4 regions of the Bradyrhizobium sp. i1.15.2 genome follow, and region 3 is predicted to be linked to each of the others. Evidence: predicted binding sites of a transcription regulator. Region 3 holds the regulator's gene; each other region holds the start of a gene.
What was found. The regulator LexA, encoded in region 3, represses DNA repair genes until DNA is damaged. The targets are predictions, from matches to a motif close to TGTTCNNNNTGTGTTCNG.
Positions count from the first base shown of each region.

Region 1: ABIB80_RS18335 (ATP-dependent helicase) is a predicted target of LexA. The motif match lies at 3,203-3,220, and genes of this name have one in related genera.
Region 2: ABIB80_RS30970 (ribonuclease T2 family protein) is a predicted target of LexA. The motif match lies at 1,760-1,777, and genes of this name have one in related genera.
Region 4: ABIB80_RS20365 (DUF3072 domain-containing protein) is a predicted target of LexA. The motif match lies at 2,085-2,102, and genes of this name have one in related genera.

Region 1 is NZ_JBEPRQ010000009.1:35,528-41,402, reverse strand. It holds gene ABIB80_RS18355 (Spy/CpxP family protein refolding chaperone) at 1-843, opposite strand, end outside; gene ABIB80_RS18350 (FAD-binding oxidoreductase) at 930-2,369, opposite strand; gene ABIB80_RS18345 (thioesterase family protein) at 2,458-2,964, shown strand; gene ABIB80_RS18340 (DUF1328 domain-containing protein) at 2,970-3,143, opposite strand; gene ABIB80_RS18335 (ATP-dependent helicase) at 3,385-5,875, shown strand, end outside.
Region 2 is NZ_JBEPRQ010000025.1:29,492-35,366, forward strand. It holds gene ABIB80_RS30965 (23S rRNA (adenine(2030)-N(6))-methyltransferase RlmJ) at 108-968, opposite strand; gene ABIB80_RS30970 (ribonuclease T2 family protein) at 1,021-1,713, opposite strand; gene ABIB80_RS30975 (hypothetical protein) at 1,834-2,298, opposite strand; gene ABIB80_RS30980 (hypothetical protein) at 2,481-2,774, shown strand; gene ABIB80_RS30985 (DUF3617 domain-containing protein) at 2,819-3,349, shown strand; gene ABIB80_RS30990 (ATP-binding protein) at 3,519-4,907, opposite strand; gene ABIB80_RS30995 (response regulator) at 4,926-5,657, opposite strand; gene ABIB80_RS31000 (MarR family winged helix-turn-helix transcriptional regulator) at 5,654-5,875, opposite strand, start outside.
Region 3 is NZ_JBEPRQ010000017.1:23,429-29,303, reverse strand. It holds partial or broken gene ABIB80_RS25925 (ComEC/Rec2 family competence protein) at 1-600, shown strand, start outside; gene ABIB80_RS25920 (hypothetical protein) at 738-1,172, opposite strand; gene lexA (transcriptional repressor LexA) at 1,625-2,326, opposite strand; gene ABIB80_RS25910 (molybdopterin molybdotransferase MoeA) at 2,502-3,713, opposite strand; gene ABIB80_RS25905 (hypothetical protein) at 3,972-4,163, opposite strand; gene ABIB80_RS25900 (HAD family hydrolase) at 4,332-4,964, opposite strand; gene ABIB80_RS25895 (alpha-hydroxy acid oxidase) at 4,973-5,875, opposite strand, start outside.
Region 4 is NZ_JBEPRQ010000010.1:216,727-222,601, forward strand. It holds gene ABIB80_RS20340 (VOC family protein) at 1-219, opposite strand, end outside; gene ABIB80_RS20345 (hypothetical protein) at 500-754, opposite strand; gene ABIB80_RS20350 (hypothetical protein) at 935-1,174, shown strand; gene ABIB80_RS20355 (hypothetical protein) at 1,291-1,533, shown strand; gene ABIB80_RS20360 (hypothetical protein) at 1,539-1,808, shown strand; gene ABIB80_RS20365 (DUF3072 domain-containing protein) at 1,836-2,027, opposite strand; gene ABIB80_RS20370 (acyltransferase family protein) at 2,160-3,182, opposite strand; gene ABIB80_RS20375 (hypothetical protein) at 3,681-3,857, opposite strand; gene ABIB80_RS20380 (hypothetical protein) at 4,044-4,316, opposite strand; gene ABIB80_RS20385 (hypothetical protein) at 4,493-4,795, opposite strand; gene ABIB80_RS20390 (hypothetical protein) at 5,041-5,226, opposite strand; gene ABIB80_RS20395 (HU family DNA-binding protein) at 5,635-5,875, shown strand, end outside.

The DNA of each region.
Region 1 (5,875 bases), on a different contig from region 3:
CTGCATCGCCGCCAACCGACCGGGCGCCGTCGCCGCGACTTGCGTTGGACAGGCCGCGCGGATGAGCTCTGCTGCCTGGATCGAGACATTGCCGAGTTCGTCGAGGCTTGCGCCTTGCGCCTCGGTCGGCTGCACCGCCGCGACGATCTGGTCGATCGGCAGACCGACGATTTCGCGACGGTCGCTGCCGCAAAGCTGATCGAGCGCAACGCCTCGCGCTTGCCGTCGTCCCTGCGATCGTTGCGGCAGATAGGCCGAGAGGCGATCATAGCCATAGGGGCCGAACATGCCGGCATAGATGTCGGGATAGCCGTAGCCCCAGAAGCCGAGACCGTCGCCCCAGATCGCGTAGTCGTAGAGGTCGTTGTAGGCGAACGGCCAGAACAGCGGCCCGACCCAGCCATAGCCGCCCCCGGCATGTTGCCACCAACCGCCGCTTGCGCCGTGCCAGCCGGCAAGGGCGGCCGCAGCTGCGATCTGGGCCCGCGCCGCCGGATTGCTGATCAGCCGGCCATTGCGAAACGCGCTGGAGTGCGCGTTCAGGGCATTGCGAAAATGCGCGGGACGGATACCCGTATTGCGGATCTGACCGAATTTCGAGGAACCATGTCGGGCTCCGGCTGCGAACCGCGTCCCGCCATGATGCCCGCCGCCGCCATGCGCGTGCCCGAAACCGTGACCGCCGAAATGACCGCCGCCATGATGGCCACCCCCGTGCCCACCGCCATGCCCGCCCCCGTGCCCACCGCCATGGCCGCCGCCATGGCCGCCTTTCGCCAGTACCGCTCCCGCCAGCATGCACGCAAATGCCACCGCGGCAATTCGAATGACCGGTCGCACCATTGTACCCTCCCGCGCAGACCCCTGCCATTGAGGCATCGGAACTGGCGGGAGTTGGAACCGACAGGACTGCCGAAAGTTCCCGGTCGTTAGCTGCGCAGGCTCTCCGCCTCCGGCACGATCTTGCCGGGGTTGAAGATGTTCTGCGGATCGAGCGCATGCTTCAGCGCCCGCATCGCATCCAGCGCTTCCGGCCCGAGCTCGGCCCTGAGATATTTCTGCTTGCCCTGGCCGATGCCGTGCTCGCCGGTGCAGGTGCCGTCCATCGCCTGCGCCCGCTCGACCAGGCGGTGCATGAATTCCTCGCCGCGCGCCATCTCGTCGGCATCGTTGGTGTCGCAGACCAGCGAGCAGTGAAAATTGCCGTCGCCGACATGACCGACGATCGGCGACAACAGATTGAGGCGCTTGAGGTCTTCCTCGGTCTCGCCGACGCATTCCGCAAGCCGCGAGATCGGCACGCAGACGTCGGTCGCGACCACGCCGATGCTGTCGCCGGGCCGTAGCGCCTTCACCGACCAATAGGCGTCGTGCCGTGCCTGCCAAAGTTTTGTGCGATCCTCCGGCTTGGTGGTCCAGGAGAAATCACCGCCGCCGCAATCCCTGGCGATCTCGCCGAACGCCTTGGACTGCTCGGCCACCTCGATCTCGCTGCCGTGGAATTCCATCAGCAACAGCGGCGTCTCCGCCAGCGTCAGCTTCGAATAGGCGTTGCAAGCCTTCACCTGCGCGGCATTGAGCAGCTCAATGCGCGCCACGGGAATGCCGGTCTGGATCGCCAGGATCACGGCCTGACACGCGCCATGCACGGTCTCGAACGACACCGCGCCGGCTGCGATCGTCTCGGGAATGCCACGCAGGCGGATGGTCAATTCGGAGATGATGCCGAGCGTGCCTTCGGCGCCGACGAACAGATGCGTCAGGTCGTAACCGGCCGACGATTTCTTTGCGCGCGTGCCCGTGGTGATGATCTCGCCGTCACCGCGGACGACCTTCAGCGCCAGCACGCTGTCGCGCATGGTGCCGTAGCGCACCGCATTGGTGCCGGAAGCCCGCGTCGAGGCCATGCCGCCGAGCGAAGCGTCAGCGCCGGGGTCGATCGGGAAGAACAGGCCCTGGTCGCGCAGATGCTCGTTCAGCGCCTTGCGGGTGACGCCGGGCTGGATCACGCAGTCGAGGTCCTCGGCGTGCACCGCCAGCACCTTGTTCATGTCGCGCAGGTCGATGGAGATGCCGCCCGCGGGCGCATTGACCTGGCCTTCGAGCGAAGTGCCGGTGCCGAAGGCGATGACGGGGACGCCGTTCTTCGCGCAGATCCGCACCACGTCCTGGATGTCGGCGGTCTCCTGCGCCATCACCACGCCGTCCGGCGGCTGGTTGGGAATCCACGTCGTGGTGTGGCCGTGCTGCTCGCGGACGGCCTGCGACGTGATGAGGCGGTTGCCGAATCGTGCGGCAAGCTGCTCCAGCGCGGTCGCGAGGGCTTTCGGCGCCGGCCGCGGCGGATTATTGGTGATGGTCGTACCCACGGAAATTCCTCCCGACGAGAAGAGACCGTGGCAAAGGACATCTAACCGGTCAAGTCAAGCGACCGGACGCATAGCTGGGGAAGGACACATGCCGGACACTGTCACCGCTGCGCCCGATGCCGAGCCGTTCCGCGCCTCGATCATGCAGATCGAGCCGCAATGGATCGACTACAACGGCCACCTCAACATGGCCTATTACAACGTGATGTTCGACCGCGCGATCGACCAGATGTGGCTGACGCTTGGGATCGGGCCGGGCTATATGAAGGAGCGAGGCGGCTCGACCTTCACTGCCGAGTGCCACGTGCGGTATTTGCGCGAAATCCACTTGGGCGATCCCGTGCAGGTCTCGGTCTGGCTGCTGGAGGCCGACGACAAGCGGCTGCACACATTCCAGGAGCTGCGGCACGCCACCGAGGGCTGGTTGTCGGCGACCTCCGAAAACATGTCGCTTCACATCGACATGGGCTCACGAAAGGTGGCGGCGTTTCCGCCAGACATCCGCGAGCGCATCGCAGCGGTGGTCAAGGCCCACAGTGCCGTACCGCGGCCCGAGGGCATCGGCCGGAACGTGGCGATGCCCTCGAAGCGGTAAGCGCGCTAGACCCTGTTACGGCCGCGGGCCAGACCGACAACGGCCGAGACCAGGAACAGCACGACCGCGATGAAGAAGATGATCTTGGCGATTTCGATCGACGCGCCGGCGAGGCCGCCAAAGCCCAGGATACCGGCGATCAAGGCGATAACCAGAAACGTCACAACCCAGCTAAGCATGGTCCGAACCTCTGTTTCGATGTCTGTCTGCGATCGGCGCGGCTGACGCGCCTCACTTGCAGAACCAATCGCCAACTCGGAACAATGGTTCCGGGCCGCTGGGGCCGGAAATTCGCCTGACCCGCAGGAACAAATTGGCTTTCCGCGCACGTGGAAAACCCCCGTCCGCGGCCCCATATAGGGACCAATCCCTGTTAAGAAGGCTCCCCTTTCACCACCCCGCGGTGCCAACGTGGGGCAAATGATTCGCATGACCGAGCCGAGCAAGATCACGTCCCAGAGCGTCCCCGACCACCAGCCCGCAGCCGGCGGCATTGCCGCGCGCGCGCGCGCCTCGGTGGGCCCGCAATACCTGTCCGGGCTCAATCCGGAGCAGCGCGAGGCTGTGGAGACGCTGGACGGGCCGGTTCTGGTGCTGGCCGGCGCCGGCACCGGCAAGACCCGCGTGCTGACCACGCGCATCGCCCATATCCTGAGCCAGGGCCGCGCCCGCCCCTCCGAAATCCTGTCGGTGACCTTCACCAACAAGGCCGCGCGCGAGATGAAGCACCGGCTGGGCCAGATGCTCGGCCATGCCGTCGAAGGCATGCCGTGGCTCGGCACCTTCCACTCCATCGGCGGACGCATCCTGCGCACCCACGCCGAACTGGCGCAGCTCAAGTCGAACTTCACCGTGCTCGACGTCGACGATCAGGTGCGGCTGTTGAAGCAGCTGCTGCAAGCCGACAACATCGACGACAAGCGCTGGCCCGCGCGCATGCTGGCCGGCCTGATCGACGGCTGGAAGAACCGCGGCCTCACGCCGTCGCAGGTGCCGTCGGGCGAAGCCGCCATCTTCGCCAACGGCAAGGGCGGCAAGCTCTATGCGAGCTACCAGGAGCGGTTGAAGATTTTGAACGCCGCCGATTTCGGCGATCTGCTGCTCGAGGACATCCGCATCTTCCGCGAGCACCCGGATATCCTGCGGCAGTACCAGCAGCGCTTCAAATTCATCCTGGTCGATGAGTATCAAGACACCAACGTCGCGCAGTATCTGTGGCTGCGGCTATTGTCGCAGGCACCGACGAAGCCAACCTCGCCCACTGTCATTCCGGGGCGGCTCGAAGAGCCGAACCCGGAATCCGGAGATGAGTCTGCCGTTCGAGATTCTCAGGTGCGCGATCGCGCACCGGAGTTCGATGCTACGCATCGCCCCGGAATGACGGAACTCGCTGCCCCCCACGTCAAGAACATCTGCTGCGTCGGCGATGACGACCAGTCGATCTATGGCTGGCGCGGCGCGGAGGTCGACAACATCCTGCGCTTCGACCATGATTTTCCCGGCGCCAAGGTCATCCGCCTCGAGCGCAACTACCGCTCGACCGGCCACATCCTCGCCGCCGCCTCGCACCTGATCGCCCACAACGAGGGCCGGCTCGGCAAGACGCTGCGCACCGAGGACCATGACGGCGAGAAGGTCACGGTGACGGGCTCGTGGGATTCGGAAGAGGAAGCCCGCGGCATCGGCGAGGAGATCGAGCAGATCCAGCGCCAGGGCGACAAACTCAACGAGATCGCGATTCTCGTTCGCGCCTCCTACCAGATGCGCGAGTTCGAGGACCGCTTCGTCACGCTCGGCCTGCCCTATCGCGTCATCGGTGGCCCGCGCTTCTACGAGCGCGCCGAAATCCGCGATGCGTTGGCCTATCTGCGCGTCATCAATTCACCGGCCGACGATCTCGCCTTCGAGCGCATCGTCAACACGCCCAAGCGCGGCCTTGGCGATGCCACCGTGCAGATGCTGCACGATCACGCCCGCAAGCGCCGCATTCCGCTGTTCGAAGCGGCGCGCGCGGTGGTCGAGACCGACGAGCTGAAGCCGAAGGCGCGCGGCTCGTTGCGCGACGTCGTCGCCCAGTTCGACCGCTGGCGCGCCCAGCGCGAGGTCACGTCGCACACGGATCTCGCCCAGATCGTGCTCGACGAGAGCGGCTACACCGAGATGTGGCAGAAGGACCGTTCGGCGGACGCCGCGGGCCGGCTCGAGAACCTCAAGGAGCTGGTGCGCTCGATGGAGGAGTTCGAGAACCTGCAAGGGTTCTTGGAGCACATCTCGCTGGTGATGGACCGCGACAGCGGCGCCGATGAGGACGCGGTGTCGCTGATGACGTTGCATTCGGCCAAGGGGCTGGAATTCGACAACGTGTTCCTGCCGGGTTGGGAAGAAGGCTTGTTTCCGAGCCAACGGACGCTGGACGAACAGGGCCGCGCCGGCCTTGAGGAAGAGCGCCGGCTCGGTCATGTCGGCCTGACCCGAGCCCGCCGCCGCGCCAAAATCTATTTTGCCACCAATCGGCGGATCCATGGCACCTGGTCGACCACGATCCCCTCGCGCTTCCTCGACGAATTGCCCGCGGCCAATGTCGAGATCACGGAATCCAAGGGCGGCTCGGCCTGGGGCGGCACTGGCGGCTACGGCGCCTCCCGCTTCGACGACATGGAAGCGTTCGGCTCCACCTATTCGACCCCCGGCTGGCAGCGCGCCCAGGCCAATCGCAATCGCGGCGGCGGCGGGGGCGGTAATGGCGGCCGCGGCAGCTTCGAGGAACAGGCCTCGTCGTTTTCGTCCCAGTCGTCCTCGCCCGATTTCGGCAGCTTCTCCTCGCGCCGTCGGGGGCCCCTGACGATCGAGGGCGAGCTGGTGGCCAAATCCACCGGCACGACCTCGGAATTCTCGCTCTCCGACCGCGTCT
Region 2 (5,875 bases), on a different contig from region 3:
CAACCATTCGCGGAAGCGGAACGTAAAGCCAGTCACGGAAACAGCATAATACGGTTCTCCGCAGATTGACCACCGCTCCTGCATATTTTTCCCAAGATGCCGGAGTGTTACGGTCTCGGCACCTCTAATCGGAATCTGGCAGCGCCACCCTGGCCGAGCGGCATTTCCAGCTCGGGCAGGATCGTCTTGAGCTCGCCCTGCAGCGTGTAAGGGGGATTGACGATCAAGAGCCCGGTGGAGGTGAGAGTTGCACCGTCGGCCTGCGGCGCCACGCTGAATTCGAGGCGCAGGCATTTTCCCGGCGGTTTTGCTGCGGCTGCGAGCCGCGCCACTGATTGCACCAGCGCGTCGGTGGCGCGCCGGCTCTTGGCGGGATACCAGATTACATAGATACCGGTCGGCCATTTCGCGAAAGCCGTCGAGAAGGCCTCGCCGAGCTTTTCGAACTCGTCCTTTGCCTCGAACGGCGGGTCGATCAGGACGATCCCGCGCCGTTCCTTTGGCGGCACGAAAGCCGGCAACGCCATCCAGCCGTCGAGGTCGACCACGCGGGCCTGCTCGTCATGGCGCAGCACGCCGATCAGCGCTTTCCGCGCCTTCGGCTCGAGTTCGCAGGCGACGAGGCGATCCTGCGGCCGCATCAGGGCGCGCGCGATCAGCGGCGAGCCCGGATAGGCCTTGAGCTCGCCTTTCGGATTGAAGGCGCGGACGATGTCGAGATAGGGCTTGGTCAGTGCCATGGCGTCGTTCGACAGCCGCGCGTGCATCAGCCGCGCAATGCCCGTCAGCCACTCGCCGCCGCGGCGCGCCTCGTCGCTTTCGAGATCGTAGAGGCCGGCGCCGGCATGGGTGTCGATGACGCGGAACGCGCCCGGTTTGTCCTGGAGATAGGTGATGATGCGCGCCAGCACGATGTGCTTGATGACATCGGCGAAGTTGCCGGCATGGAAGGCGTGGCGGTAATTCATGCAAGAGCACTACGCCACGTGGCGGCTTGAGCAAAGAGGCACGATGCCTGGGCTACCCACCCCGGATCGGCGGCATCGCCACCTGGTCGCGGCGGCAGGCGCGGCGGTCGATCTCCTCGCAGGCGCGGAATTGCAGGTCCTTGCTGAGGCAGATGCGGACTTCCGATAGCCGCGTCCGGTTGCAGGTGATCGAGACGGCGGCATTGCTGAGGCCCGGATTGGCCTTGATGAAGGCTTCCTCCACCTCCGCCGGCGCCACGGTCTTGGCCTGCGACAGATCGAGATATTCAGCCGGAATCTTGATCGCGGCGCGCGCCTTCCGGATCGTCTCGAAATAGCTGCGGTCGGCGAGCCCCGAGCAGGTGCCGTGCTTGTCCCATTCGTTGAAGATCAGACCCGGCGCCGGCATCAGATCGAGCATGGAGGAGACGATGCTGCGGTTCAGCCGCGGCGAGGGCCGCTGGCAATATTCCGGAAAACCGTTCTCATATTGCGGCCACAGACCATGCACCACGAAAGCGTAGGGCCGTCCGCTGCACTGGGTCTGCGAGCGGCCGCCGCGCTCCGCCGCCTCCTCGCAGAAGGAGGGCGACCACGACAGCGACAGCACATAAAAATCGAATTCGCCGGGCGTGTTCTGCCGCTTGTCCTGGGCCTTGGCACCGCCGGCCAGCGCAGCCAGCCCGGCTGCAAGCGTCAGCGAGATCATCAGGCGGGAGAAAAAATGCAATCTGGAATGAAACATGGCGACGCCCCTCAACTAGACTGTGCAGAAGAGCCTAGCAGGCGGTAAGAACATTTCAAGAACAAAATTCGGACGACCGTCGTTCGGCCGCCTGATCGGTCCGGATCAGAACTTTTGCAATTATTGTTTGGCGGCGCGGCAGGCCGGGTTGTAGGCCCAGTTGCGGTCGAGCCCGACCACACACCATTCGACGCCCTGGCCGTAGCCGGCGAAGCCGCCATCCTCGACAATCGAGAAATGCACCTTGCGCAGCTTGCCATCCGTGAGCATAGCCTCGCCGGTGCAATAGCGGCGCGGGATGTTGTCGGACGCCCAGGGCCGGAACGCGGTCTCGTGAACGGCGGAGAAGCCGGTGATCTTCAACGAGGAATTCCAGAACGAGCTTTCTTTCTCCCAGAACTGGCTGGCGATCGTCGGCAGCGCCCTGTCGCATTCGGAGACGTTGCCGTCATAGCGCGGCCCGCTCAGCCAGAAATTCAGCTCCAGCGGATTGGCGGCCCTGGCCTCACCGAGCGACAGCGCCCCGAACAGGAGGCCGAGCACGGCGGCAAAGCGGAGCGATTTCAGGAAGGTCGAGGCGCGCATGGGCAATCCAGACAGCATGATCTGCGAGGGTCGGACGGTGCCGCGAAGGCCGGGGGAGGTCAAGTGCAGCGCGGCAACACTTGCCGACGAGTTGACCGCAATGCTGCACCAGAGGGGTCTTCGGTTCTTTCCACCGCCGCGCCGGCACCGTAAACTGCCACCAACCAATCGGAGTGACGGGAATGCGAATCATTGCGGCCGCGGGCCTACTTGCCTTGGGTATGATGGCGAGCCAGTCGGCGCGCGCCGATCTCCTTCCGGTGCCTCCGTTCAAGGGCAACGACACCGGCGGTATCATCGCCTATTCGATGGCAACCCAGGTCGATGCGCGGCAGGTCGCGGTCGATCACTGCGCGCGCTACGGCAAGGTCGCCAAATTCCTGGCGATGCAGGCCTATGAGGGCGGCTACATCTCGTTCTCCTGCCGCTGGGTGCCTTATGGCGCGGCCGACCAGCCGATCCGCACGCTCTACTGAGGCGCTTTCGCAGCGCCGCTACCTCTCAGCCGGGAGCTTCCCACATGACGCGCAAACTCGCTTTGCTCGGCTCCGCCCTTTGCCTCGTCGTGTCGGCAGGCAGCGCCCGCGCTGACGACCTGCCGGTGCGCAAGGCGGGCCTGTGGGAATTGAAGATGGTCAGGACCGGCACGCCGGTGCCCGAGATGACCATGCAGCACTGCACCGACGAGACCGTCGACAAGGAGATGAACAACAACGTCTCCCCGATGGCCAAGCAGATTTGCGCCAAGCAGGACATCAAGAAGACCGCGACCGGCTATGTCAGCGATTCCGAATGCAATGTCGCCGGCATCAGCACGACCTCGCATGCCGAGATCACCGGCGATTTCAATTCGGCCTATACAGTGAAGACGTCGTCGCACGCGCAAGGCGGCGCCGCCGGCGCAGCAGGCCGCGACACGACCCTGCAGCTCGAAGCGAAATGGCTGGGGGCCTGCAAGCCGGACCAGAAGCCCGGCGACATCGTGATGCCCGGCGGCTTCAAGATGAACGTGCGCGACATGGACAAGCTGAAAGCGCTGTTGCCGAAGTAAGACTCTTCCCTCTCCCCTTGCGGGAGAGGGTGGCTCGCCGCGTAGCGGCGAGACGGGTGAGGGGTCTGTCTCCGCGTGTGACTCTTTTCGCTTTTGAATTCGCGGAGAGAGACCCCTCATCAGGCGCTTCGCGCCACCTTCTACCACAGGGGGAGAAGGGAAGAGGCAGCTACACCGGTATCCGCACGCTTGCTCTCAATCCGCCCATCGGGCTGTCGCCAAGGGTGATGTCGCCGCCGTGCGAACGGGCGATGTCGCGGGCGATCGCGAGGCCAAGACCCGTGCCGCCTTCGTCCTGGTTGCGGGCGTTGTCCAGCCGCAGGAACGGCTTGAACACCTCTTCGCGTAAGTGCGCGGGAATGCCCGGGCCGTCGTCGTCGACTGTCACGGTCAAATAACGGTGATCGCGCTGGCCGGTGATAGCGATGGCCTTGCCGTAGCGGGCGGCGTTGGTGACGAGGTTGGCGAGGCAGCGCTTGAACGAGGCCGGCTTCACCGTGACCACGGGCAGTCCGTTGAACGCGACCGTCGCAATGTGGCCGTGGCGCTCGGCGTCGCTGCGCAGCTCCTCGAGCGCCTGCGCCATGTCGGTCGGCTGCGACTGCTCGCCGGAATCGCCGCGGGCGAACGCGAGATAGTCCTCCAGCATCATCGACATCTCGTCGACGTCCTTGCGCATGCCCTCCATTTCGGGGCTGTCGCCGATCAGCGCCAGCTCGAGCTTGAACCGCGTCAGGATCGTGCGCAGATCGTGGCTCACGCCGGCGAGCATCGCGGTGCGCTGCTCCATCGTCCGCTCGATGCGCGACTTCATTTCGAGGAAGGCGACCGACGCGCGCCGCACCTCGCGCGCGCCGCGCGGACGGAAATTCGGCGCCTCGCGGCCCTTGCCAAAACTTTCGGCAGCGTCGGCAAGTCGCAGGATCGGCTTGATCTGGTTGCGCAGGAATAGCACCGCGACGATCAGCAGGATCGAGGACGTGCCGACCATCCAGAACAGGAAGATCTCCGAGTTCGAGGCATAAGCCGCGCTGCGCTGTGCGAACACGCGCATCACGGCGTCGTCGAGCTGAATCCGGATCTCGACCAGGTTGGAGCGGCCGACCGTATCGATCCAGAAGGAGCGCCCGATCTGGCGGCCGAGCTGCACTGACAGCGTCTGGTCGAGCAGCGAGAAGAACGGCTTGGGTCCCGGCGGCGGCATGTCGCCGGCCGGGAGGAAATCGACGACGAGGCCCAGGCGCTGCTGCGCGATGCGGCGGATCTGGTCGCGATCCTTGTCTTGCGGATAGCCCTTGTAGACGTCGATCAGCGCGGCGATGTCTTGCACCACCGCGGCCGACAGGCGCCGTGTCACCGTGTTCCAGTGCCGCTCCATGAACACGAAGGCGACGACCGATTGCAGGATCACCATCGGCACGATCATGATCAGCAGCGCACGCGCGTAGAGGCCGGTCGGCATCCAGCCCTTGAACGCATTGCCCATCCAGCCATTGGCGGCGGAGACGCGGCCGGCGGCGCTCTTCAAAAGCGTCAGGCCGCTATCGATCGTGCTCATCGGTGGCGCTTTACTGCTTTATGGCGAGGCTACCAGCCGGTAGCCAATCCCGCGCACGGCCTGGAGGAACAGCGGATTGGCGGGATCGGTCTCGATCTTGCGCCGGAGGCGGTTGATCTGCACGTCGACGGCGCGCTCGTTGACGCTGCCATTGCCGGTGAGCGCGCTGCGCGGCACGGTCTCGCCCGGTGTCTCCGACAGGATCCGCAGCATCTCGCGCTCGCGGTCGGTGAGGTGAATGACGTCTTCGCCCTGGCGCAATTCGCCGCGCTCGAGGTGATAGATGTACGGGCCAAACGCGATCTTCTCCACTGCAGCGGCCTGCGGCGGCGGCGCAGCGCGCTTGAGGATGTTGTTGATGCGCAGCGCAAGCTCGCGCGGCTCGAACGGCTTTGCGACGTAATCGTCGGCGCCGATCTGCAGGCCTTCGATGCGCGCTTCGGCTTCATGCCGCGCCGTCAGCATCACGATCGGCACCGAGGACGAGGTCCGGATGAAACGGGCGAGATCGAAGCCGGTCTCGCCGGGCATCATGACATCCAGGATCAAGAGGTCGAAGTGCAGGCCCAAAAGCTTGGAACGGGCGTCGCTGGCGCTCGCGGCGGTCGAGACGCGATAGCCTTCGCCGGCAAGGAAGCGCGAGAGCAGATCGCGGATGCGGCGGTCGTCGTCGACCAGCAGGAGATGCGGGGCATCGTCGGCGGGGCGTGCCGGCGGGCGTGCGAGCGTTGCAGCGAGCGGCACGGTCACTCCTTGTCCTGATTGACGGTGGCAAAGATCGTCTCCAGCACCTTGTCCGGATCGTCGCGGTCGATCATCGCGCGCAGGAAGCGCTTGACGGTCTCGGCATCCTGCGGCGCCATCTCGGCGAGTGCCTTGGTGATGCGCGTGGTCTGCAGGCCGGCGAGCTTCTGCACCAGCGCCTCGCCCTTCGGTGTCGCAAACAGCAGGCGTTGGCGGCGATCATT
Region 3 (5,875 bases):
CCGCTGCGCTGGTCCGGCGCCCTGGTGCTGCTGGCAGCGATCCTGTGGGGACTGTCGGCGCGGAGGCCCGACATCCTGATCGCCGGGGATGGCGCGAGCGTCGCGGTGCGGGGCAAGGACGGATATCTGCACCTGATCAGGACCAGCAAGGACAGCTTTCTGCTCAAGGAATGGCTCGCTGCCGACGCCGATCCGCGCGATGCCGGCAGAGCCTCGCTGGCTGATGGCGTGTCCTGTGACGAATCCGGCTGCGTGACGCCACTGATCGACGGGAGGCTGGTCGCGCTGGCACTGCGGGTCGACGCTCTCGCCGACGATTGCAGTCGGGCCGCGCTGGTGGTGACGACGCGTCCCGCGCCGCCCGATTGCGCGGCGATGGTGGTCGATCGGCAGCGGCTCGCCAGCCAGAGCGCACTGGCGCTGACGCAGCGTGGTGACGGATTTGTGGTTCAGGCGGTGAGGGCGAGAGGCACGAGCCGCCCCTGGTTGCCGGTCGGCGCCGGCGAGGGTGATTTCGACGGCAGCCTTGCGCCGAAGGCGACCGCGCCCCGCATCAAGGACGCAACGCCGGCGGAGACCGACTTGCAGGCCGACGATTGATCTGATGGTGCGGAGCAACGCAGCGGGTCGGTGCGTCCGCTCGGATTCGCTGGCGCAAACCACACCATCTCGCCGGCCACGGCCGGCGATGGCAATTCAATCCTGACCTCCGACCTCGTAGCCGGAGGGCGGCTGTTTCAGCCGATCGGCAGGTGCGTGACGGTCGGCTGCCTGTCGGCGATGATCTGCGCCTTGTGCTCGCGCTCGATGACCGACTGGGTCACAGGCAGTTGCAGCACGGTCGCGCGCTGGCCTTCGACGAGCTGCGTCACCAGCACAAATTTGCCGTCGGGGAATTCGATCGCGTCATGATGGCGGTCGGGAACGTGCGGATCGATCTTGCCGAACTTGCCCACGCGGGAATTGATGGTCCGCGTCCAGATCCAGCGATTGTCGTAGCGGACGTCGTCTGCGAAGGCGAGCTCCGTTCCCGGCAGCAGGCAGACGGCAACAGACGGATCGGCTGCGGAGGCGAAGCCGCGCGTCGAGGTGCCGCGGAAATTTGTCGTGACGATCGTCTCGCCGACTTCGGCGGGGCGCGACGCGACGGCATGCAGGCTGTAGTCACACATCGGGTGCTCCTCATGCTGGGATAGCAACCCACGTCTCTTATCGAGGCGCAGGCCTCTATCAGAGTTGAAGCACGAAAGCTCTGCTCGGTTGTGGGCAAATCTGCGGCTGGTTTCCGCAAGCCGCGATCACATTATCTTTCCCGAATTCAATAGGAACAAAGAGAGTTGCGATGCATTCGGGAGGCGCATGCGCGAATATTGCCGGCTGGTGCAACGACCTCGATCGCTGCTCGCTGTTTCCTCGCACACTCGAGCCGCGAAGCGGTGCTGTTTCGGTGCTGCTTCTTGGGCGTCGCGAGTAGCCAGCGCCGGAGCAGGGGCCGGATAGTCTGTGCAGAACCAGAAAGACTATCCAGCCGGAGCGGACGATGATCCGCTCCAATCTCTGACCGGCGATGCCGATCGGAAGCGCGCGAGGCGCCAACTTCTCCAGGTATCAAGTACGTCCGGTATCAGTACTTCCGGTAAAGCCCGATCAGCTTGCCCTGAATCTTCACCCGATTGGGCGGCAGGATGCGGACCTCATAGGCAGCGTTGGCGGGCTCGAGCGCGATCGAGGCGCCGCGACGGCGGAAGCGCTTCAGCGTCGCTTCCTCGTCGTCGATCAGCGCCACCACGATGTCGCCGGTATCGGCGCTCTCGTTGCGCTGAATCAGCGCCATGTCGCCGTCAAGGATGCCGGCATCAACCATGGAATCACCGCGCACTTCCAGCGCGTAATGTTCGCCCGAGCCGAGCATGTCGGGCGGTACGCTGATGGTGTGGCTGCGTGTCTGCAACGCCTCGATCGGCGTGCCGGCCGCGATGCGGCCCATCACCGGTACCGCCACGGGGCGTTCGCCCTCGTCCGCGGGCAGGCTGGAGCCCGCACGCACCTTGCCGAGATTGCCCTCGATGACGCTGGGGGTGAAGCCGCGGCGGCTGCCGGCGGCTGCCTGGAGCTCCGGCAGCTTGATGACTTCAATCGCACGGGCGCGGTTGGGCAGGCGTCGGATGAAGCCACGCTCCTCGAGCGCCGTGATCAGGCGATGGATGCCCGACTTCGAGCGCAGATCGAGCGCATCCTTCATCTCGTCGAAGGAGGGCGGCACGCCGCTTTCCTTCAGACGTTCACTGATGAACCGCAGAAGCTCGTATTGTTTGCGCGTTAACATCTCGACCAAAGTCCCCCGGTTGATGTCGTCCGATTCCGAGACGCAGAATTCGGCAATAAGCCGCTACATGCTCGAAACAAATCATGAACGGACACTATATGTTCGATACATGTTCCGCAACTGCTTAATTTACCGTGAACAGAGCAAAGTTCGCGGAACGCGCGTTGCGGGGTGCTCAGACGGGGAGCCGCAACACTTCGCAAGCCGTGCCGGCTTCGGCCTTCGGCGCGAATGGTGCGCGCACGAGAAGTACCTGTGCTGCAGCGAGATTCGCAAGCAGCGAAGAGTCCTGATGATTGACGGGAAGAACGACGCGTGTGCCATCGTCACGCTCCTCCAGATGCGCGCGCAGATAGTCCTCGCGCTGGTCGTTGGCGCCGACGCCGCGGCCGAGCACGGCGCGTTCGCGGCGATGGTGAATCACTGAACGGCCCGACAGGGCGCGAATCAGCGGCACCATGAACAGGAAAGCGCACACGTAGGACGACACGGGATTGCCCGGCAGGCCGATCACACCCATTGCGCCGAGTCGCCCGTGCATCATCGGCTTGCCTGGCCGCATCGCGATCTTCCAGAACGCCATCGCGATGCCTTCGTCCCGCAGTGCCTGCTGGACCAGATCGTGGTCGCCGACCGATGCGCCGCCGGTCGTGATCAGGATGTCGGCGCCGCTCTCGCGGGCGCGGCGGATGCCGGCGGTGGTCGCCTCCAGCGTGTCGGCGGCAATACCGAGGTCGATCGTCTCGGCGCCTTCGCTGCGGGCGAGCGCGTGCAGGGCGTAGCCGTTGGAATAGACGATCTGGCCGTGGCCTGGCGTGGTGCCTGGCATCACCAGCTCGTCGCCGGTGGCGAGAATCGCGACCTTTGGACGCCTGAAAACGACAAGGTGCGGATGATTCATCCCGGCAGCGAGCGCGAGGTCGCGCTCGGTGACACGGCTTCCCTTGCGCAGGAGCACGTCACCCTCGCGGAAATCGACGCCGGCGGGGCGGATGTGCCGACCGGCGATCGCGGCTTCCTTGATCATGATCCGCTTGCCGGCTGCGACCGTGTCCTCCTGGATCACGACGGCGTCCGCGCCACCGGGAACGACGCCGCCGGTGAAGATCCGTACGGCCTCGCCGGCGCCGATCGTCCCGGCGAACGGTCGGCCCGCCGCGACTTCGCCGACCACGGTGAGCTCCGAATCGATCGTCGCGGCATCGGCCGCGCGCACCGCGTAGCCGTCCATCGCCGACATCGCCTGCGGCGGCTGCGTGCGCCGCGCCGCGAGGTCACGCGCGAGCACGCGATGATGGGCCTCGTCGAGGGAAATCATTTCTTCCGGCAGCGGCTCTGCACCCGCCAGCACCGCGGCAAGCGCGTCGGAAACCGGCATCAAGGCCACGGCGAAAACTCCTGCTCGGCACGTTCGGGCGAATGTTCCGCACGTCTTCTAGCCGAGCGCGGGCGCAGAGGCAAAAACCGCTGAGCGGGCACAGTCATCCCGCCGCTTCACATTGTTCCGGAAGGCAGGATCAAGCGCGTCGCGGCATGATGCGAAGAACCTGACAAATCGGCAGGAGAGCGGCCATGGAAGCGACGAAAATCACGGCAAGGAAAATCACGGCAAGGCGAGAACGACGAGCGCCCCGGGCTGCATCGATCAGCTCCCTGCCTGCCCGGGAGTTACGTCGGGCGCCTTGGCTCCCTGGTCTTTGTCGGGCAGCGGATCGGCCTGGGATTTCAGGTCGGCGGCCTTGCTCACAAGCTTGGCGGAAAGGTCCGAATCTGAAGTTGTCCTGGCGAATTCAAGAAGAAGAGAGGCCTGCTTGGTGAGGTAGGTTTTGCCCAGCACGATGATGCATCCGTCCGTAGAAGTCCCAACGGACTCTAAGAGTCCGGAAGGCGGTATTCCGTTCCCGGAACTCTGTACAAAAATGCACAAAGTGATCGGGTTCCTCAATTTCTCAAAATTGGTCCCGGCGGGCGGTGCCGCCGTGGGTTTCGCGACACCGACTCCTCGTCAAATGCCCAATGCCTTCAATGCGTTCCCGACGTCACGCGGCGAGGTCACATGCACCGCCGTCAAGCCGCGCGCCCGCGCTCCCTCGATGTTTTCGGCAAGATCATCGAAGAACACGATGCGCCCGGCGGGCACGCCGATCGCCGCAACGACGTGGTCGAAGGCCTCCGCATCCGGTTTGCGCAAGCCGATGCTGGACGACAAATACAGCTCGCGGAAATGGCCGAGGAGGTCGGCATATTCCCTCGAGAAATGGTCCACGTGCGGCCGGTTGGTGTTGGAGAAAGCGTAGAGCGGCATCTGCTTCGCTGCCCGCGGCAGCAGCTCGGCGATGTCAGGCATTTCGCCGGCGAAGATCGCGTTCCAGCCTTCCAGGAACTGCGCGTCCGAAATGCCGATTCCGAGCGAGGCTCGCAATGAGGCGAAATAATCCTCATCGCTGATCTTCCCCATCTCGTGCAACCGATAGGCTTCGCTGTCCCGCACATAGCGCGCTACAATGGCTTCGGGCTTGCAGCCGGCATGTCCCGCCCAGCAGGCGATTGCCCTGGAGAAATCGATATCGAGCACCACGCGGCCGAGATCGAACAGGAGCGCATCCGCGCTGCCGGGAGAGAGCGATGTCACCTGCATCCTTTCACTCAGTATCGATATGGCTCGTGGTCGAACAGCGGAAACGCGCTGAACACACTCGGCGCGTTGGTTGCGGTCGCCTGGTGCAGGCAGGATTTGTCGAGCTCGGCGAACGACGTCGCACCCAAGAGGCCGAGGCAGCGCAGCACTTCGTCCTCGAGCAGCTCCAGCATGCGCGCCACGCCGGATTCGCCGGCCGCCGCCAGCGCCCAGCATTGTAGCCGGCCGATGCCGACCAGGTCGGCACCCGCCGCGATCGCCTTGACGATGTCGGTGCCGCGACAGACGCCGCCATCGACCATGATCTTGGCGCGGCCGTTCACGGCATCGACGATCTCGGGCAGCACATGCATGGCGCCGCGACCGTGATCGAGCTGACGGCCGCCATGGTTGGAGACGTAAATCCATTCGACGCCGTGATCGATCGCGATCAGCGCATCCTCTGGCGTCGCGATGCCCTTGAGGATCAGCGGGATCTTGAACTTGTCCTTGATCATCTTCACCGTCCGCCACTCCAGACCCTTCTGGTAATCGCCGCCGGTGGCGCGCAGGCGGCTCTCGCGAACGTAGCGCTTGGCGATGTCACGTTCGCGACGGCTGTAGTGAGCGGTGTCGACGGTCAGGCAGAAGGCGGCGTAGGCGTTCTTCTCGGCCCGGCTGACGACGTCGGCAACGAAGGCGTCGTCGCCGCGCACATAGAGCTGGTAGAGGCGCAGCGCGTCGGGCGCAGCTTCGGCGGTCTTCTCGAGGCCGGGCTCGGACACGGAACTGAGCATGTGCGCCGCACCGAAAGTGCCGCAGGCGCGTGCCACGCTCGCCGCACCATCCGGATCGAAGATCTCAAGCGCGCCGACGGGGGCGAGTACCACCGGCAGGCGCATCTTGCGGCCGAACTGCTCGACCGAGCCGGT
Region 4 (5,875 bases), on a different contig from region 3:
AAACTCGATCACGGCGGTGCGGTTTGCGCCGGGCTCGGCACTGTTTTCTTGCCAGAGCGCGACCGTCTCGGCAGCGCCGATTGCCAGGTTGGCGCCCGGCGTTACGATCTTGGCGAACACCGGCGCGAGCCATTCGGCGGAAACTCCGGTGACCATTTCATAGAACGAGACCATGATGTTGATGTCGGAGGCGATCAGGCGAGTGGAGGCGAACTTCATGGCATGTCCTTTGGTTGACCGCAGATTTGAGCGGCATCGCGGGGCTCGTCGCACACCGCTGCTGCCACCCTGATGTCAGCAGTCACGATGCCGTGCCGAGCGCGCGAACTACGGGCATGAATTGCGATGGCAATGCTGGACTGCGCCTCAAGTGAGACACGATGATCCCGGTGAAAGGGCTGGACTGCACCGTCACCGCAATTTTAGAGTCACATGGGCAGCGCGCCAGTTCGTTCGAGGCCTAAGCCCAGCCTCCAAGGAAGACGGGCCCCGTGATGACTCAACGCTTGGGCGTCCAGGTATCGAAGTTGCCGTCCTTCTTACCGACAGCTCTGGCCTTCTCAACCGAGATGCCGTCGCGGCAGGCGATGTAGGACTGAACCTGGGCGTTGGTCCCGGCTCGCTTCGCAACCCACATGTCACGCGTGAAGCCGTTCTTTGCCATGCAATCGAGCGCATGAGGGGTGCTGTTCGAGGCGGCGTGGGCGCCGATTGTTGACAGCAGCAATGCGGAAACAGCGATAATTGTTTTCATGAAATCTCCCAATGAAGCGCCTGTACAATAGCCGCCGTAAACAAAGCTACAAGGCGCTGTTGTCAGAACGCTCAACTTTCCAGATAGTCGATCGTTGGAGACTCTTCAGGTCGCTGGAGGTCGGGGCGTCGCGCCGGTCGACCGAAGGGGGACTCAATTGCAAGCTCCCGGGAGATATTGATGCGTTTTAGAACGGCACTTTTGGTTGCTTCACTCGTGGCGCCGTGGTGTGCGGCTCCGGACACGGCAAAGGCTGCGGGCAGCATGACGCTCTGCCTGCAGGCTGGCTTCTCGCAAGCCTGCTGCAAAGCCGAGGAAGCGAAGGGCGGTTTCAACGGTGACGGTGCCGATGCCTCTGCGCGCCGCTGGAATAGTCTTGCTATGTGCAAGAGCGGGAGTGCGCAGAAGATCAAGCGCTAGAAGACGAGCCCCTTCACGCGAAGCACCTCCACAGCGCTAACCGGGCCCTCAGAACGGTGATCCAAAACCGCGGAATTTGGCCACCTCACTCACGGGTGGACAGGCTTGTTTAGCCGTTGGCAGATGAACTCCTCGCGGAGATGACGCGACTAACCGCCATGGCCAATATTCTAGGCGAGCTTCTGTTCGCACTTATCCGCTCGATTGTTGCTGGATGGGCGTATGCGCTCTGGGTCAAACTGGCGACATGGCTCGAGCCGAAAATCCAACGGCGTTGGGTGAAGGTTGCCGTAGGAGGCCTCCTCGGCCTGGCAGCCTTTTTTATGATTCCGATACTGATGGGGCTGTTGGGCCTTTGAAGACAATGAAATCCGTTCTCATCCCCGCACTGGCAATCGGGGCGCCCGTCTCGACGGTGCTGCTCGTCATGGAGCAGCTCACCGACTACTCCATCGCTGTGATGGCATGGGAGATGCCGGGCATATCCGCAGCTTATCTTTTCTGGGGAGCTGTCGGCAGTTCCGTTTTCCTGGGCATCGCCATCACTTGGGCCGTGAATGCCATCGTTTACGGGGCGCCCGCCTTCGTCGTCCTCACGGTCGTCAAGCTGGCAATTCGCGGTTCGCCGAAGTGACCTGACAATGACGGTGATGCCAGATATCTACTTCTCGAGCCCGGCCTTCTGCCGCATCGTATCGATTAGCTCTGAGGCCTCTGCCTTGGTCAGATCCTTCTTGGGCAGCTCCTTGTGGGCCTGCTCGGCGAGGGTCTTGAGGTAAGATTCCTGGGCACCGGTCATCGGGTCGTCGCCGGAGACCCAATCCTTCGGATCCTTTTGGGTGTTGTCCGCCATCTTGTTGTCAGTCACGGCGATCTCTCCTTTTCAGGTTCAATGCCGGCTGACGCCTTTTGTTCCTTATTTGTTCGTGGCTGACCCATGACGCAGCAAGGGCCGCACTTGCCCCGATTCAGCGTCGGGAGATGATCACGGAACGGCCGGCAGCGATCGGCGTCTGCGCATGAGACCTATCTTGCGACTTGCCTTGCGCCCCCAATCGAGGATCGGTGCCTCAACCGCGACATGCAAGGCGGCGGCGAGACCGATGGAGAGCAGGATGCCGGCGATGATTGTCCCGACGATCGACAGACGCCACAGTCCGTCAAAGCTGGCGATCCATTTCACCACCAGATAATGGACGATATACAGCGCGTACGAAATCTTGCCGAGCCATTGCAGGATCGGTGAGAAGGATCGTCCTTCGGTCTCGACAGCGATCACAGCATGGATCAGCAATCCCGCACCTACGCCATAGGTCAGGACGCGCGCGAACTGCGCGTCGATCGCGCCGTGCACGAAAATCCAGTACCAGCCGGCCACGAACAGGCCCGCGGAAACGGCTGGGAAGTGGCGCGAAAAGCGCAATCGTCCGCTTCTCTGGAGATAGGCGATGACAACGCCGGCACCGAATTCCAGCACCAGCGGATGAAAGTAGATCCCGAACTCAAGGCCGAAGACGAGAGCAAGAATGACCAGGCCGAATCCAGCGAACAAGATCTCGAACAGCCGGTCCGGCTTGATCGCCAAGACGACCGCGACGGCGACATAGAAGTGCAGTTCGAAAGCCAGCGACCACGCCGGCCCGAGGTACCAATTCGGATATGTCCATGCGAAGATGGTTCCGAGGTCGAGAGCGGGGCGGTCGCCCGGCGCCAGCGCGATCCAGGAAGAGCTGATAAACGCCGCCAGCAACACCAGCCAATAGAGCGGAAAAATTCGGAGGGCCCGTCTGAAAGCGAAATCCAGCGGGTTGTGTTGTGCCGTCGCCGTGGTCGCGATGATGAAGCCGGAGATCACGAAGAAGATGTCGACGCCGCTCGCGAGAATCGTCAGCGCGCCCTCGGCGAGCTCGGGGCCGACCCTATCGGGTCGCGCACTGATTGCGTGTCCGCAGACCACCGACAGCGCAGCGACCCCGCGCATCGCCTGTATACCCGCGAAGATCCGCACCAAGCCCCGCCACGTTTATTGATACGCAATCTAGGCGAGAAACCCATTAAGGAACAGTTGCGCTGATGCGATAGAATGGCTGCTGGATGCGCTGGCGATGAGACATGCATCTCAAGGCGGATACATTTTGCTGAGCCTGTCATCGAAGGCACGACCATTGACGGCGTTGCCCTGCTATGCGGGTGCTTCTCAGCGGCGCCTGAGCAAGCGCCTCATCCTTCGAGACGACCGCTTCGCGGCCCCCTCAGGATGAGGCTCAGCTGCATCCGTCTCCGTTGAAGTGCTGCCGCCTACTCATTCCTCATCCTGAGGGCCCGCCGCAGGCGGGCGTCTCGAAGGATGGCCGCAGTCGAGCTTCCAGCCACATGTTTCTTCATGTGCGAGAGTCCCGCACGCGACGGCGCGTGAATCGAAAAACCGCCCCCGATTGCCGGAGGCGGTTCTCGAAAATCTGGCCAGAGAATTATCGCGACCGATCTTCGCTTCGCGCGAGACGCCCTAGTGACCGGTGCCGGGCTTGGTCGTCTTTGGCGGCTTGCCGTCTTCGATCCGGCCTTCGTTGCGCAAGTCGCGACCTTCCTGGGCCTTCTTCTGGCTCTCGCGGGATTTGCCGTGTTCGTTCATCTCTTCTTTGATGAATCCGGCGCCTTCCTTCACTTTACCTTCAACGCTCATGACGATCTCCCTTGCTGGAGATGGGGCAACTCGCGGCGAGACCTGACCGTTCCGGTGCGCGCACGATTGTGAGGCGTGCATTGGCGACAGGTTCCAAAAAGATCCGCGTCATGATGGGTCATGAAATGGCCGCGCCGCCTTGTGGGAAGCGACGCGGCCGGGAAGCAAGCCGTACAGGAAACCGGCTTACTTCATGTTGCTGCGGGTCCTGGTGCCGCCCTGGTCGCTGCCGGGGCCGGAGCCGCCTTGGCCGGAGGCGTCGGGCCTCACCATTCCGCCCTTGCCCATGCCGTCATGGCTCATGCCGGTGGTGCCGCTCCTCATCGTGCCCTTGTCCGTGTTGGTCATACCGGGCTTCTGCATGTTGTCGGTCTGCGCGGCGGGGCCGGTCTGGTTCTGCGCAAAGGCGGAGCCGCACATGAGGCCGAGGGCGGCGGTCGCAATGACGAGCTTCTTCATCTCAAACTCCTGGTTGGTTGTGTGGGCCAACGGGAGCGCAGAAACCGTGTTCCTAAAACAAGGTGTTCCGGAGTGCAAAAATTCTCGTCTGCAACGAGGGTACTTTCGGTTCTGATTGACTCAGAACCGCTCCGGATTGTTGTGACGCGTTTTCTTCGCGCGAACTTGAAAACGCCCTACGCCGCAAGCCGCTGGTCGGTCGGGCCCGTCAGGTGCTTGAGCACTTCCGCATGCTCCAGGTCGGGAACCGCAATGGCCGTGTGGCTGTAGCTCGCATGGGTTCGTGAGTTTGCAATCCGGTCCAGGATCTCGCCGCCCTTGATGACGTGGAGGCCCATGCCCTCTCCGGACGGGAAGATCGCGAGCACCACGTCATAAGCCGTGATGACGGCCCGAAGCGCTTCGGCCTTGTCTTCGGCAATTTCGACGAACACGCGAACATCGGCCGCGAGTTCACGCAGCTCGTTAAAATCCAACACTGTGGGGTACTCCAACGCAACGATACTGAGAGGAGCTTGGAGGCGTTAGGTTACTGAAGTCTCAACGGCCTATGCCCAGCCACAGGTTTATCGACCAGGCGCCCCCGTCAGGCCGATAGACGCGCGGGCGTTGCCGCCTGCTCGGCGATGCGCCGGCACGGGAAGGACATCTGGAGCGGGGAGGGACGAAGCGCGCCTCGTACCCATACGGGCGTCACGCGATACACGCGTGACTTATGCGCGCTTTACTTGGCGTATCCCTGGGAGCGGAGCCACGCGATCTTGCGGTCGCCGTTGATCCAGTCGTCGGCGTCTGCCTTGCTGGTGAAGCCCTTGATTTCGCGCTGTTCGCTGTCCGGGTAATCCGCCAGGATTTTCCAGTCGTTGTCTGCAATGCGGACGGTTTTGAAGGTCACTTTTGTTTTTGCCATGCCGCATTATGCAGGAGATGGCCGGAAAAGAGAACCTGCCTTGTGACGGTCACCGGTGTGGCCCGGGCGCAGACCTCGGGGGCCAGCCTGATCGGCTTTGCGCGGCCAGGTCCCCGAAAAGGCGAAAGCCCCGCCTGGGGGAAGCGGGGCTCTCCGATGGGGGTGAAGCTTGGGGACTTCAAAGAGTTAGACGCCTCCGGGAGAAAATGGTTCAACGCGAAAACGGCGAAGGCTGCGGCATCGTTCCCACGGCGTCCGGCCCCCCGCAGAACCCCTGCTTGCGTTTTGGGCGTCGATGGGTTCTAAGCCCCGTCACTTCATGAAAGTTGGCATGAATCAGAAGCGCGTTGCGCGGTTGGACCGCGTCCTGAGCAAAGCCTGCTCGCGCGCACAGAAGGAAATTCAGACATGGCGAAGATGACCAAGACTCAGTTGATTGATGCAATTGCCGAGGGCACGCAGCTGTCGAAGAACGACGTGAAGTCGGTCATCGAGTACATGGCGACCGTTGGCTACAAGGAGCTCAACGAGTCCGGCGAGTTCGTCATTCCCGGCTTCGTGAAGATGTCGGTGGTGAACAAGCCGGCGACAGAAGCCCGCATGGGCGTCAATCCCTTCACCAAGGAGCCGATGCAGTTCGCGGCGAAAC